2 regions of the Planococcus liqunii genome follow, and region 2 is predicted to be linked to the other one. Evidence: predicted binding sites of a transcription regulator. Region 2 holds the regulator's gene; the other holds the start of a gene.
What was found. The regulator LexA, encoded in region 2, represses DNA repair genes until DNA is damaged. The targets are predictions, from matches to a motif close to CGAACATATGTTCG.
Positions count from the first base shown of each region.

Region 1 (8,100 bases), 1.2 Mb from region 2:
AAGCAGGCTAAACAGGCATAGCGATAAGAACAGCTTGATGGTTAAAATGGCGAATGGCGAAAGGGAGCTCAGTAAAGGGTTGCCTTCTGTTATATAGCCTAAGCTGAGGCCGAAGAAAGTCAGCATGCCGTCCAAGACATTCAAAATACCAAGCGTCCAGACAGGGATTTTTAAAGGAGTGCTTCGCTCAAGTACGGCCATATGTCACCTCCTGCGTATAGTTGTTCCGATATAAACAATAGAGTCCTCTGATTTGTAGACGTTACTAAAAGAAATACCCAATCATCGCAAAGGTTAGTCATTTCTGACTAGAAAATATTTAATTTTATATTAATTTTATTTTTAATAGTCCATATAACCTGATTGGCGGATTTTTAAATGCATAGAAAAAGAAGGAGCGGCTCTAGGAGGCGCTCCTTCTTCGTTTGTTTTGTGACTCGCACTTATTTGCCTTTAAAAACAGGTTTCCGTTTTTCGCTGAACGCCATAAGGGCCTCGACCCGATCTTCAGTCGGAATGGTCAGCTCGTAAGCTTTGCGTTCGATATTCAAGCCCGTCTGCAAGTCTGCATTCATGCCATTCTTGATGGCAAATTTCGCCTGCTGCAGAGCAATCGGTCCATTGGACAGCATCATATCGGCGAATTGGGCGGTGACGTCCACCAGTTCAGCGCGCGGCGCCACTTTGGTGACAAGCCCGTATGCCAAAGCTTCAGCCGACTTTAAGCGGCGTGCCGTCAAAATCAATTCCATTGCTTTGGATTCTCCGATTAAACGCGGCAGCCGCTGTGTGCCGCCGGCTCCCGGAATAATGGCCAGGCTGGTTTCGGTCAAACCGAGCAGTGTATCATCTGTAATGATGCGGAAATCGCAGGCCAGCGCCAGTTCCATACCGCCCCCGAAGGCAAAACCGTTCATCATGGCAATTGTCGGCTGCGGCAAATTTTCAATCGTGGTAAAGACTTCTCCGATTTTAAAGATATTGCGCTTCACATGTTGTTCAGTGAGCGTTTTGCGTTCTTTCAAATCGGCTCCAACGCTAAACGCTTTTTCGCCGGCGCCGGTGAAGATCACGACGCGGATATCCGGATTGATGCGGATTGCTTCGACCACCTGGCCAAGCTCGGCTAGCATGTCATAATTGAAAGCATTCATGGAATCCGGCCGGTTCAAGGTGACAAATGCCAGATTGCCGTGTTGTTCGTAATGAATTGTGTCCATTTCCATCCCCCTTAGTATCATTCCATCCATTAAAAACATACCATTTTTTGGACTATTCCGCCAACCCGCTCTATAATAAAGCGCAGAGAGGGGATTTCTGTATGAACCGTATCACGTTTATCCGCATTTATCGAATTGTTTATATGGCTATTAAATTTTATACGCAGGCGACGCTTTTTCAGCGCCGGTACCGCGGCAGGTGGAATCCGATTGTTGAGGAAAAGTGGAACCGGCTGGTTACCAAGCAAGCGAAGCAATACAAGACACTCGCCTTAAAACTGGGTGGTCTGATGATTAAAATGGGGCAGTTCTTGTCCACCCGGGCTGATATCATGCCGCCGTCTTTTTTGGAGGAACTGGAAGGGCTGACTGACCGGGTGCCATCAGTGGCGCGGGAAAAAATTGTTTCGGTGCTTGAATCGGAATGGAATTCCCCGTATACCAGTTATTTGTCTGAGCTGTCGGCAAGTGCTGTAGCTTCGGCTTCCATTGGAGAAGTATATAAGGGTGTATTGAAAGACGGCACGATTGTTGCGCTGAAAGTCCAACGTCCGGGAACCGACCGGCTGCTGCGGGCAGATTTTCAGGCGATGCGCATCGTTATCTGGTTTATGAAGACCTTTACGCCGCTTTCAAAGCAAATCAATTTCAATCAATTGTTCCGGGAAATGACCGAGACCATCGGTGCCGAACTGAATTTCCTTCAGGAACTGCAAAGCGGGCGATCGTTCGCAGACCGTTTTTCCGAAATGCAAGGCATTCGCTTCCCGGTTTATTTTGATGAAATCTCGACCTGCCGTGTACTGGCGATGGAATGGATCGAAGGAGCACGCATCACGGATTTGGCCTTTATTGAAAAGAACGAACTCGACCGCCATGAAATTGCCGAGCGTTTGTTCATCCTGTTTCTTGAGCAAGTCCTTTACGGCGGTCAGTTCCATGCAGATCCGCACGGGGGCAATGTGTTGCTGAAACCGGACGGCACGATTGTGCTGATCGATTTTGGCATGACTGGCACCATCACGAAAAAGGATTCTCAGGCAGTGCTGCGGATTGCCGAAGGCATTATCTTCAAGAATTATGATCAAGTGATTGATGCGCTTGAAGAATTGCGCTTTCTGCTGCCGCAGGCCGACCGCGAGCTGCTGGCCGATACCATCGCACGCTTAGTCGCCGCCTATGAATCGAACGAATTGATGCAGATGGACAGCTTCGTAGTGGAACGGCTGTTCAAAGACATGCAGAATATTGTGCGCACCCAGCCTGTCCAGCTGCCGGCTGAGTTTGCTTTTTTTGGCCGGGCAGCCTCCATTTTTGTCGGGGTGCTGAACGTGCTTGACCCGGGAATCGATTTGCTGGCGCTGGCACGGCCGCGCGTCATCGAATGGGCATCTTCCCAGCAGGAAGAAAAGCGTGTATTCGGCCGTGCCGATGTTCTCCGCTGGGTGCTGAACGCATCAGGGCCTTTGCGCGTGTTCCCGCAGAAAGTAATCAATTACCTGGAAGAACCGGAACGGCTGCGCCATTACCTGGAAAACCGGGATGGCCGTGAACGGGAGCATCAGCGGGACTTGCAGAGCCGCATGTTTGCCGGCATTTTCACGATTTTGTCGTTTTTCGGTATCTCAACAGCCGTCTGGTTTTCTCATGAACCGCTCATCTGGGTCTCCGGTGTGTTTTTTGCCGGATCGCTGTGGACTTATCGCTCAATCAAATAAGAACGAAAAATCTGTGCCTTACCGGGCGCAGATTTTTTTTGGCAAGTCTTGCAATTTGGCCATTTCAGGGTAGAATTAAAAATAAGAACAAACGTTCCCTTTTTGAGGAGGTGTAAAACATGCCGTTGATCTCACAAGAGGAAGTTGTCCATTTTGAGAAAGCTATTTATTTGCCAATGGTGCTTATCATCCTCGAACGCGACCGGTCTTTATTCGAAAAAGGAACTTTTAAGTTGAAGCGGCCATACATTGAACTGGTGGACAACGCAATCAAGCTTGTCCAAAAAGAGCTGCAGGAAACGAAGATCCATATGCGCAAGCACCACATGAAAATGATCAGGGGAATTGGAGATGATACATTTACCGAGTACGTCTTTTACCACGGCGGCTACGAGGACCACCGGCGTTATTTGAACTTGCGCTTGCGCAACCGGGTGGAAGAATTGCTGCGTGTGTATTTAGCGATGTCCAATCGGCAAATCTGGTAGGAGAAGAGAGCTTGCAAAAAAGCAGGCATAAAAAAGAAGCCGATGGAATACCTCGGCTTCTGCCTGCTTTTTTGCCGTTTCAACTGGAAAACTTAATCGAGAGGATGTTGTCTTCTAGGGGGATATCGGCGCTTTGTCAAATAGACCATTTGGTGTTGATGAACCTGCTGTGCATTTTTAAAATAACGGCGCAACGATCCAGCAAAGGAATGCTGATTCCTTAAAGCGATCGGAGATACATCGAGAGGAACGGTTACGCCATTGCTTAAATACACAATGCTGCCTTTTCCGCTGTCATCGCTTTCCACCAATTCGACGGCGTCAAAATTGAGCCACACTGATTCTTTGTTTTTCGGAGAATGCGTAGGGAAGAAGAGAAGCGGATTGCCATAATACTCCCCGATAATAATGGGCGGCTTGTGTTTGACGCGGACTGCTTTTTGGGAATAGAGAGTCGCGCTCTCCAGTGAACCCCTATAAAAACTGCATGAAGAACTGACTGTTTTGTAAACGGACTCTTCTACGACAAACTCGCTTCGATCTTCAATAACACGTGTCCAGCTGCGATTGCCGTCTATATACGGCAAAAGTGCGTATGTATTGCTGCACACCGTATAAGAAGAGGGCTGATGATTCCTTTTACCCATTATGCTATACCCCCCAAATTTACTATACAAATATTATTGTAACAATAAATGGAAGATTTTCAATTGTTTTTATTTCAAAAATAAAATTTTTTCTATTTCATTAGAATTTTCAAAAAACAATTGATTGTTGATAGCTTTATCATGTATACTAATGAAAAGCATTCGGGGTGATGAAGAATGGAAAACTATTATTCTTATGCTGACTTCATGAAAGCGATGGCTCAAACGAAGAAAATCACTGAAGCGGAAAAACTGCTGAACGATATTTATCTGGATCTATTCTTGAAGCATGTACACCGCTCACAGCAGGAAGAACAGCTCATGACGCTTATCGACCAAGCCCTGGACAACAACGACCGTGAAGCATTTGCCACTTATTCAGCCCAATTGCAGGCTTTAAAGTGCGAAGATGAATAAAAATCAAAACCGCCCTTAAGGGGCGGTTTTTTTATTTTGCTTCAAAAAAGATGCCTCAAAAAACATACGTTCGCTTTTTGTTAGGGGATTTTTAGGGCATATGATAAAATAGGGACAGCGAAACAAACGGGAGGACGTTAAGATGAAACAGGAATTTAAACTCCAGGCACCTTATGAGCCGGCAGGAGATCAGCCTGCAGCCATAGCAGAACTTACACAAGGCATCATTAATGGCAAGCGTTGCCAGACTTTGCTCGGTGCAACAGGTACAGGGAAAACTTACACCATGTCGAATGTCATTCAGCAAGTGAAAAAGCCGACGCTCGTCATGGCGCACAACAAAACATTGGCAGGGCAGCTTTACAGTGAATTCAAGGAATTCTTTCCGGATAACGCGGTTGAATATTTTGTCAGTTATTACGATTACTATCAGCCGGAAGCTTACGTGCCCCAATCAGATACGTATATAGAAAAAGATGCAAGCATCAACGATGAAATCGACAAACTTCGCCACTCCGCGACAAGTTCGTTGTTTGAGCGGGATGATGTCATTGTCATTGCTTCCGTATCCTGCATTTACGGCCTCGGTTCTCCTAAAGAGTACCGGGAGCTTGTCGTTTCTCTCCGGAAAGGAATGGAAATCGAACGCAATCAGCTGCTGCGGAAATTGGTGGATGTCCAGTATGAGCGAAACGACATCAACTTCATCCGCGGAACTTTCCGCGTTCGCGGAGACGTAGTGGAAATTTTTCCGGCATCACGCGATGAACGCTGTCTGCGTGTTGAGTTTTTTGGAGATGAAATCGATCGGATCCGTGAAGTGGATGCGTTGACCGGTGAAATTATCGGCGAGCGGGAACATGTCGCGATCTTCCCGGCATCCCACTTCGTTACCCGAGAAGAAAAAATGGTGAAAGCCATTGAAAATATTGAAGCGGAACTGGAAGAACGCTTAAAAGAAATGCGTGCAGAAGATAAACTGCTTGAAGCGCAGCGCCTTGAACAGCGCACACGCTACGATTTGGAAATGATGCGGGAAATGGGCTTTTGCTCAGGCATCGAAAACTATTCCCGCCACTTGACGCTGCGCCCTCCAGGCGCCCAGCCTTACACGCTCATCGATTACTTCCCGGAAGATTTCCTGCTGGTAGTCGATGAAAGCCATGTCACGCTGCCGCAGGTCCGCGGCATGTTCAACGGTGACCAGGCACGCAAGAAAGTGTTGGTCGACCATGGTTTCCGCCTGCCTTCAGCGATGGACAACCGGCCGCTGACATTCGATGAATTTGAAAAGCATATCCATCAGGCCGTTTTTGTTTCCGCAACGCCGGGGCCATATGAATTGGAACATACACCGGAAATGGTGGAACAGATTATCCGGCCGACCGGACTGTTGGATCCGACCATTGAAGTGCGTCCGATCGAAGGCCAGATCGATGACTTAATGGATGAAATCCGCCAGCGCACGGAAAGAAATGAACGGGTGCTCGTAACAACATTAACGAAGAAAATGTCCGAAGACCTGACGGCTTATTTGAAAGAAGCAGGGATTAAAGTCAATTACCTGCACTCGGAGATCAAGACACTGGAGCGAATCGAAATTATCCGTGAATTGCGGATGGGTGTTTACGATGTGCTTGTCGGCATCAACTTGCTTCGGGAAGGGCTGGACATTCCGGAAGTTTCTCTTGTCACCATCCTTGATGCCGACAAGGAAGGCTTCTTGCGGTCAGAACGCTCGCTTATTCAAACGATGGGGCGTGCGGCGCGGAATTCCAACGGCCATGTCATCATGTACGCCGATAAAATGACCGACTCGATGCAAAAAGCGATTGATGAAACGACACGCCGGCGCACGATACAGGCCGCTTACAATGAAAAACATGGCATTACGCCAATTACAATCGAAAAGAAAATCCGGGATGTGATCCGGGCCACGGTCGCAGCAGAAGAGACGGAAGAATACGTTTCAAAAGCGGCAGCCGGCAAGAAGCTCAAAAAAGAAGATCGCGTGAAATTGATTACTTTACTGGAAACAGAAATGAAAGAAGCAGCCAAAGCGCTCGATTTCGAACGGGCAGCCGAACTGCGAGATACAGTGCTGGAATTGAAAGCGGAAGGGTGATAAAGCTTGAAAAATCAGGAAATACGAATCCAAGGCGCGCGTGCGCATAATTTAAAAAACATTGATGTCGTCATTCCACGGGATCAGCTTGTGGTTATGACGGGCCTTTCCGGTTCAGGGAAATCTTCTTTGGCATTTGATACGATTTACGCGGAAGGGCAGCGAAGATATGTGGAGTCGCTGTCTTCTTATGCCCGCCAGTTTTTAGGGCAAATGGACAAGCCGGATGTCGACTCGATTGAAGGTTTGTCGCCGGCGATTTCCATTGACCAGAAGACGACGAGCAAAAATCCGCGTTCGACAGTAGCTACCGTAACCGAGATTTATGATTATATGCGTTTAATGTATGCGCGAATCGGAAAGCCGATCTGCCCGAATCACGGCATTGAAATTTCATCCCAAACCATTGAACAGATGGTGGACCGTCTGCTGGAATATCCGGAGCGGACCAAAATGCAGATTTTAGCACCGGTCGTTTCAGGAAGAAAAGGCACTCATGCAAAATTGCTGGAAGACATTAAAAAACAGGGATATGTACGTGTGCGGGTCAATGGCGATTTGGTTGACCTGGATGATGACATCAACTTGGATAAAAACAAAAAACATTCGATTGAAGTGGTCATTGACCGCGTCATTATGAAAGAAGGCATTGCCACACGCCTCAGCGATTCCCTGGAATCTGCGCTGCGCATTGCGGATGGCCGGGTGTTGGTCGATGTCATGGAACAGGAAGAGCTGTTGTTCAGCGAGCACCACGCCTGCCCAATTTGCGGATTTTCCATCGGTGAACTGGAGCCGCGCATGTTCTCGTTCAACTCGCCGTTTGGCGCCTGCCCGGAATGCGATGGGCTTGGCCATAAACTGGAAGTGGATCCGGACCTTGTGATTCCGGACTGGAGCGTTTCATTGGAAAACGATGCACTTGCTCCGTGGAAACCGACAAGTTCGCAATATTATCCGCAGATGCTGAAAGCCGTCTGCAACCATTACAAAATTGACATGACAGTGCCCGTCAGCGAATTGCCGGAAGAACACATTCAGATTTTGCTTCACGGCTCCGGCCATGACAAAATCCGTTTCCGCTACGAAAACGACTACGGACAAATCCGCGACAACCACATCCATTTTGAAGGCGTCATGACCAATGTCGACCGGCGCTTCCGGGAAACATCTTCGGATTGGACCCGCGAACAAATGGAAAAATACATGGGCGAACAGCCTTGCCCTGCTTGTAAAGGCCATCGGTTAAAACCGGAATCACTCGCAGTGAAAGTGAATGATTTGCATATTGGCCTGGTTTCCGAGTTTTCAATTGTTGAAGCGGATGAGTTTTTCGAGAATCTGGTATTGTCGGAAAAAGACGCACAAATTGCAAGTGCCATCGTCCGGGAAATCCGTGAACGGGTCAGTTTCCTGATCAACGTCGGGCTCGATTATTTAACTTTAAACCGGGCTTCCGGTACATTGTCTGGCGGCGAAGCGCAG
Region 1 is NZ_CP129238.1:1,189,865-1,197,964, forward strand. It holds gene QWY22_RS05940 (DUF5658 family protein) at 1-201, opposite strand, end outside; gene QWY22_RS05945 (enoyl-CoA hydratase-related protein) at 444-1,220, opposite strand; gene QWY22_RS05950 (ABC1 kinase family protein) at 1,322-2,938, shown strand; gene QWY22_RS05955 (YhjD family protein) at 3,058-3,426, shown strand; gene QWY22_RS05960 (competence protein ComK) at 3,519-4,073, opposite strand; gene QWY22_RS05965 (IDEAL domain-containing protein) at 4,251-4,490, shown strand; gene uvrB (excinuclease ABC subunit UvrB) at 4,633-6,615, shown strand; gene uvrA (excinuclease ABC subunit UvrA) at 6,622-8,100, shown strand, end outside.
Region 1: QWY22_RS05955 (YhjD family protein) is a predicted target of LexA. The motif match lies at 3,023-3,036, and genes of this name have one in related genera.

Region 2 (8,100 bases):
CCATCAGTACGGTGTCCCCGATTGATGCGGTCCCGACTATTAAAAAGCCGGTTCTGTTCATCCATAGCCTCAATGATGAGTTCGTTTTGCCGGAAATGTCGCGGGAAATGTATGAGCTGAAGAACGGTCCCAAAGCACTCAAAGTGTTCGACGAAGGGGCACACGCCCAGTCATTCAACAAGAATCCGGAAGAATACGAAGCAACGGTCGCAGATTTTTTAATGGAAAATGGGCTGTTGTCGTCCGAAACGCAAAAAAGCACTCATTGAGAGTGCTTTTTTTCATACCTGCTTTATTTCTTTTTATTCAGCACCAACTTCAGTCCGGCTTCGGCTTCTGCGCCAATGAAAAATTCCACGACCGGTCCGGTTCTGGCCACTCCTTTTACATGCAGTTCGATCGTATCCAGACTGTAATCCGACAAGCCCTTCACCATCTCATTGATTTGGTCCATTGACACCGGCAGCACTTTCCCCGCTCCTGCCGTATTGAAACTTTCTTGTTCTTTGCTGTCTTCTTTTTCAATCACCGGCATGTAAAAGACGAACTCTTCTTGTTCAGGCATACTGTTCCCTCCCATTTCTGAAGTTCTTTCAGTCTCCTTTTACCTGTTTGGCGCTCCATTGAAACGTTGGGCGCCATTCAATCCGCCAAATGCCTTTGCGCACTCAATTTTGGCCATGAAAAAAAGCACTCTATGTGAGTGCTTCTTATTTTTTAGCTGGTTTTCCAGGTTTAGTTGACGCTTTATTCATTTGAGCCATCATTTGGTTGATTTTTTTCTGAGACGGTTTTTGTCCCATTTGCATCATCATGATTCGCAGCATTTCTTCATTGATTGGTGGATTGTCTTGCAAATATTTCATCATGTATCGGCGAGCGATATAGAATCCAAGTGCAACACCTGCGAGTAAAGCCACGATTACGATTAAGATCCAAATCCATGTATCCATTCTTGTTACCTCCTTCGTGTTGCGTAAATAAGTAGTGCACCACAATGGATTATACTATAAATCCGTTCCTGTGACCATAAGATGAAAATAATAAAAGCGGAAGCAATCTTCCGCTTCCGCTTTTCTGTCATATTATTGTTCGTTGATCAAATTCTTGACTTTGTTGACCACGTTTTCTGGAGTAAAGCCGAATTCTTTCATGATGCGCTCGCCCGGTGCACTTGCACCGAAGCGGTCGATGGAAAGGATATCGCCTTCATCGCCAGTGTAGCGTTCCCAGCCGAATGATGATCCCATTTCGATCGCCAAACGTTTTTTCACTGTTTTTGGAATGACGGACTGTTTGTATTCTTTGTCTTGTTTCTCGAAACGGTCCCAAGAAGGCATCGATACAACAGAAACCGAAATTCCTTCTTCAGCCAATTGCTTCTGTGCTGCTACAGCAAGGCTGACTTCAGATCCAGTCGCAAGAAGCAATGCTTGCGGGTTTTCTGCAGGAGAAACCACATACGCACCTTTTTCCACGCCGCTTTCTGAAAGCTCGCCTGAATGCTCAAGCACTGGCAAGTCCTGGCGGGAAAGAACAAGCAAAGTTGGAGTTGTTTTTGCAGTCAATGCCAACTTCCAAGCTGCTTTTGTTTCGTTTGCATCTGCTGGACGGACAACGCTCAAATTCGGCATTGCACGAAGTGACGCAAGATGTTCAACCGGCTCGTGAGTCGGTCCATCTTCCCCGACCGCTACGCTGTCGTGTGTAAATACAAATGTTACTGGAAGTCCCATCAGTGCCGCCAAACGGATGGCTGGGCGTACGTAGTCGCTGAATACGAAGAACGTGCCGCCGAATACATGAAGGCCGCCGTGAAGCGCCATGCCGTTTAACGCAGTACCCATCGCAAATTCACGTACTCCAAACCAGATATTGCGTCCGGCTGGGTTTTCAGCGTCAAAGTCGCCTCCGCCTTTGATGTTGGTTTTGTTAGATCCTGCAAGGTCCGCACTGCCTCCGAAGAACGAAGGAACCGCTTTGGCAATGGCATTGACCATATCGCCAGAAGACGCACGCGTCGCTTGCTTCTTGCCAACTTCATAAGTCGGGAATTCCGCATCGAAGTTTTCAGGAAGTTCACCTTTGATCGCTTTTTGAAGTTGAGCCGCAAGTTCCGGATGCTCGGATTCGTACTGTTTGTAAAGCTCGTTCCAAGCTGCTTCCGCTTTGCCGCCAAGCTCATCTGTTGCTTGTTTGAATGTTTCATAGACTTCTTCAGGAACGTGGAAGTCCTGATCAAATGTCCACTTGTAGTATTCTTTAGCCAGTTTCATTTCGTCTTCGCCAAGTGGTGCACCGTGCGCATCTGCTTTACCGGATTTGTTTGGAGCTCCGTAGCCGATTACGGTTTTCACTTCAATGATTGTCGGTTTGTCGGATGACTGTTTAGCCTGAGCAATTTTTTCAGACAAATCGTCCAGCTCGTTGCCGTCGTTTACACGCAAGTAGTTCCAGCCATAAGACTCGAAACGTTTTTGAATGTCTTCCGAGAAACTCATGCTCAAGTCGCCATCAAGCGAAATGTCGTTGCTGTCATAAAGGACAACCAATTTGTTCAATTTCAAATGGCCGGCAAGTGAGATCGCTTCACCAGCAACACCTTCCATCAAATCCCCGTCTCCGCATAAAGCGAATGTGTGGTGGTCAACGATGTCCAGGTTTTCTTTATTGTATGTAGCTGCTAAATGGCGTTCTGCCATCGCCATTCCGACTGCCATCCCAATCCCTTGTCCAAGCGGGCCCGTAGTGGCTTCTACACCTTTCGTGTGGTGGTATTCAGGGTGTCCAGGTGTTTTGGAATCCCATTGGCGGAAGTTTTTGATTTCGTCCAATGACAAGCCATATCCGCTTAAGTGAAGCAAGCTATATAGAAGCATCGATCCGTGTCCAGCCGATAACACAAAACGGTCGCGGTTGAACCAGTCCGGATTGCTCGGGTTATGGTGCATGTGTTTAGTCCATAAAGTGTAAGCCATAGGAGCAGCGCCCATTGGCAATCCAGGGTGGCCCGAATTAGCTTTTTCGATAGCATCTATGGAAAGTGTGCGAATCGTAGTCACTGCAAGTTGATCTGCATGGTTTGACATAAAAAAACATCCTCTCTAATACAAAATTTCATCCCTTTCTAGTGTAGTCAACAATAGAAAAGAATACAAATAAAAAAAGAATAAGTATTAATTTAAATACTTATTCTCGCGGATATTTTTAATTTTGTCAGGCGTTACATCGTCGCCGTTCGGATCGATCACTTTTACGTTTTCAATTGTTCCGCGCATCGTTTTGCGGAAAACCTGCAAATATTCTTCCCGCAAGGAAGATTGCTCTTTTGCTTCTTCAACTGACAAGCCAGCAGTTTTCGATTTACGCGATAATTCGTTGATTCGCTTTAATTTATCTGGAGATAACATCAAATACCACCTTTCTTCTTTCATATCGTACAAAAGAAGAGGCATTTCTGCAATATATTAGCCCTGTTTCATCTGTTCAAATTCTTTATAGCGCCGATGGACGGTTGCTTTGCTGGCCTTGTAGCCAAACCCTTGCAAGGTGATCGCAATCTCATGGAAAGTCAATCCGTTTTCTTTCAGGCTGACAATTTGGTCAATCGGCAAATCAAGGCGTTCCCGGCCTTCCGGATTGCCTTTGCCTTTCAAGTTTTTTTCAGGTTTATAGCCATTTTCGACTGCGCGCTTCATGCCGCGCTTGATTTTGGCATTATGTATTTTCCGTTGATATTCTTCTACAATCGCTAAAATTTCCAGCACCATATCGTCCATATCGTTTAACGCGATTGGACCCCGGTCGGATAAGGTATACACTTCAACTCCGTATTTTTTCATGACATGCAAAAGAGCAATGCGGGCATGGCCTCGCCCAAGACGGGTTTCGTCCTGGACAAAGACCGCATCGATTTTTTCAGTCTTGATGCAATTCAGCATTTCGAGCAGACCTTCCCGGTCCATTTCATAGCCGCTATGCTGATCGGAAAAAATTTGGTCAACGATATACGATTGTTCAAATGCAAATTTCAGCAATTCTTCTTCTTGTCTTTCGAGCGAAGTTTCTTGAGTGTCTTTCGTGGTACTGACTCGGCAATAGATTAACGCAGTCTTTTTCATTCTGCATCACCTGCCAGCTTGATGGTTTCATCTGGGGCATATTTTAGTCGATCACTGGGAATCTTAATCGATTGACCGGCGACGATTTTCGAAGTAGTTAAACCGTTTTCCTTCATAATTTCGTCTATCCACTGCTGATGGGGAGTTTCACCGCTGAAAGATTCCGCTAATGTCCATAAAGTATCGCCTTCTTCAATTTGCACATGGCTCATTTGAGCTTCTTCGTTATTGTGGTTCACCACGGTAAAAATCGAAAATATAAGAATCAATGTAAATAATGCAGTAAAATAAGAATGTTTTTGGATAATTGTCATATGAACCGCCTCCTAGGAATGTGTGTTCGGAATATATGTTCTTATGTTAATGCGAACAAGTGTTTTTGTCAACAAATAAATTCGAACCTATGTTTGCATTTCAAAGCCCAAGTTGATATACTATGGGTAGAAAAACATAACTGAACAACTAAAAAGAGGTGAAACTGTTGAAAAAAGTATCGAAGCGCCAAGAAGATATTTTAACTTTCATAAAAGACGAAGTTCGGGCAAAAGGCTATCCGCCTTCCGTACGTGAAATTGGAGAAGCAGTTGGCTTGGCATCAAGTTCGACTGTCCATGGCCATTTGGCAAGATTGGAAAGCAAAGGCTTAATCCGGCGCGACCCGACAAAACCAAGAGCGATTGAAATTATCAGCACAGACGATGCGTTAATCGAAAAAAATCCTGTATTGCATGTGCCTTTGATCGGTAAAGTTACGGCAGGCTTGCCAATTACGGCTATTGAAAACGTGGAAGAATACTTCCCATTGCCGCAAAGCTACGGCACGGAAGAAGACCATATCTTCATGCTGGAAATTATGGGTGAAAGTATGATCGAAGCAGGCATCCTGAACGGGGACTACGTTGTTGTACGCCAGCAGCAGTCCGCAAACAATGGCGACATTGTTGTCGCAATGACTGCTGATGACGAAGCAACCGTCAAACGCTTTTTCCGCGAAGAAGGCTACTTCCGTTTGCAGCCTGAAAACTCCTCGATGGATCCGATTATCGTAGACCAAGTCTCCATTTTGGGCAAAGTCGTCGGCGTCTACCGCCAAATTCATTAAAAAAGATTGTTTCTTGTTAACCTATGCAAGAACCATGATGGCCCAAACGAAAAAACGCTGAGATTTTTTTCTCAGCGTTTTTTCATTTGGAATGACTTTGTGCTTTTTATTTTTCACACGAAAACACCAGCATGACCGGGATGCGCCGGCGCCGCTGATACTCTTCCTCGCTGGTGAACGATTGGCGGTCGGGTTCCCCTTCACGCAAAGCTTTCACTTTAAAACCGGCTCCTGTCAAAGCTGTAAAATAAGTTTCAATTGTCCGGTGGTGTTTGACGACGATTTTATCAATCCAAGGTTCTTTTCGTTCACCTTGGATAAAATAGTCATCGACCAGCCAGTTTTCTCTTCTTTCACCGGCTTGCTTGCTTTCAAATGACGAAGTCGTCAAAGGATGCTGAACACTGAACAGGAAATGGCCTTGTTCGTTTAAGCTTGCGTACACTTTGGCAAATAATGTTTCGACATCTTCTATATAGTGTATGGCAAAGCGGGACGTCACTACATCAAACCTTCCCTTTGGAAAAGGGTATTCTTCCATTGTCCCTTGAAAAAGAGTGCCAGAGGTCTCTTTTAAGGTTTCCTTCGCCAATAAGGCCATGGCTTCAGATCCCTCGACTCCTTCATAGGATACTGCTCCTGCAGCCATCAGTTCACGCCCGAAAGCGGCATCTCCACAACCCAAATCCAGGATGCGCTTCCCGCTCACATCTCCTAACAGTTCGAAAATGATCGGCTTTTCAATTGCATTGTTCGGGCTTTCTTGCCGCCCTCTGCGTTTTAAATAATTCGATAAAAAATCAGTTTGGTCATATACACTTGAGCCTTTGAATTCCAATGCTGCGATTCCCCCTTTGTTTTCTATCCCATTTTTTGGCTATAAAACAAGCATGCGCTGCGAGAGCGATGCTTGTTTTATCAAGATTCATTGACAACGATATATTTTACAAGATTAATCGTGATCCGGTAAATTTTTTTGCTTGCTTCATCCGTCACATCATATGTTCCGTTTGAAGGGATTTTGGCTAAAGCAGATTCTTTGTCTACAGCTTGTACAGAAAGAACAATCGTGTTGCCTTGGTCGAAATAAAATTCCACTTGAAATGTTTTCATTTGGTGACCTCCTCTGTTATTGCTTTAAGACGCTTCCTTCAGTGTAACATACCGGCAGGCTATTGCTGATTATATATTTCTTTATAGGCAATAACTTTCAGGGCCAGCATTTCTTCCTCCGTCAGTTTGCCTTCCAGTTTCTGCACGGCTTCCTGTGGCGTCATGGTGCCGCTTTGGACACCATTTCGTATCGTATTCAGTTCAGTCATGCCAACTTTTTGAACTAGTACCCGAGTCGCCTGTCCTGTTGTATTAAAGGGCAATGAACTTTCATCTGCTGCTTTTGCCTCTTCGATATACCCGGATAGCTCAGGATCGCTTTCTACATATTCCTTAACTTCATCCAGTTTCCCGCTGCTTTCCATTTGTTCAGTTGCCTCATCTACTATTTTCTCCGAAGCCATATTTGTTCCGAAATAATACACAGCAACGGCGCCTAAAGAAAACACAACGAGCAGTACAATTAAGACTTTCAATATTTTCATCTATGAATCCTCCAATTTATCTTTGCTATTAAGACGCTACTCCAGCAAAAAAGTTACAGTCTCTAAAATAGACAATACCCTGAACCTGGACTCTTTTCTAGAAAAGGATCCAGTTTCAGGGTGTTGAGGGTCAAAGCTCACTTAATTTTCGTTCTTCAGTTTCCGCTGCTCAGCTATCCACCAATCAATATGGTTTGAATCGAAAAAGATCATGTCTCCATATGCCTGGCTATGCGGAATCTTTCGTTGGGCCATAAAGTGCTGCACCCGCTCTTCGGTCATTGGGTAACCCACTGTTTCCAAATATTCCAGCAGATTTTTTATCCCTTGTATCTTTTTCATTTAATCACCCCCACAAAATCCTCCTGGCACATATGCCACAGAAAATTCAGTACGAGTTATTAACATATTAAAAGGGTACTTTTATTCATACCCGATATGCAGCTTTTTTAACCCCCTCTTCTCGAAGTGGTCACCGGTTCCGTGTAATTTTTGATTTTCACTAATTTAATGTCGGTTTTATTAAAAATATTCAATTCGCCAAAGACATCTTCAAATTGGACAATATTTTCAGAAAGAGCCATTGCAGCGACGTTTTCCCTCGACTCCGCTTCTACCGTTCTTTCAACTGTCAGCCCTTTTTCCAAAAAATACTGGATCACAAATTTTTTCACGGTCTCACCTCCTCTTTAAACTTTCTTCAATCATCTGCTTGAATCCTTTAAAAACCAACGAATTTCAGCGATTTTCACTATTTCGGAAAAAGTCAGCAGCTTATACGTATCTAAAAAAGCCAGCATTGGTCTGCTGGCAGTTCGGTTCTGAAAATGCTCTATTTAATTGCCTAAATTTTTGATTTGTTCAATGATGCTGGTAATTTCCTGAAGAGATTGGAACGCCTGGTTATTCTTCAGCACTTCTGAATTGAGTTTGCCGCCTTCTATGTTCTCCAAATACAAGTCGATGCCTTCCACTGCGCGTTTGTTTTGGTCCACTACTTGCTGGTGCAGGTCTGCCCCGATTTCAGGGGCTTCCAGCTCATTGAATTCTTCGATATTTGTTTTCATTTCTTCCAGCTTTGTCTCCAGTTCTTTTGCAGCCTGCTCGTCATTGACCGCTCTTTTTGCCAGATCCGGGACTTCCTTGCCAAAAGCTGTGGCCTCGTTTGCGTATTCGGAAGCTTCCGTGGCGTAATTCAAAGTATTGTTGACCCCTTCAAGCGCCGAACAGCCGCTGAGCAACATGCCGCTTGCTATTAGAAATGCCAGAGATATCTTTT
Region 2 is NZ_CP129238.1:2,425,688-2,433,787, forward strand. It holds gene QWY22_RS12310 (alpha/beta hydrolase) at 1-269, shown strand, start outside; gene QWY22_RS12315 (hypothetical protein) at 293-565, opposite strand; gene QWY22_RS12320 (YneF family protein) at 711-953, opposite strand; gene tkt (transketolase) at 1,086-3,089, opposite strand; gene QWY22_RS12330 (DUF896 domain-containing protein) at 3,177-3,410, opposite strand; gene QWY22_RS12335 (YneB family resolvase-like protein) at 3,468-4,121, opposite strand; gene yneA (cell division suppressor protein YneA) at 4,118-4,435, opposite strand; gene lexA (transcriptional repressor LexA) at 4,603-5,223, shown strand; gene QWY22_RS12350 (class I SAM-dependent methyltransferase) at 5,330-6,061, opposite strand; gene QWY22_RS12355 (hypothetical protein) at 6,142-6,336, opposite strand; gene QWY22_RS12360 (hypothetical protein) at 6,396-6,821, opposite strand; gene QWY22_RS12365 (hypothetical protein) at 6,963-7,163, opposite strand; gene QWY22_RS12370 (hypothetical protein) at 7,271-7,495, opposite strand; gene QWY22_RS12375 (DUF6376 family protein) at 7,658-8,100, opposite strand, start outside.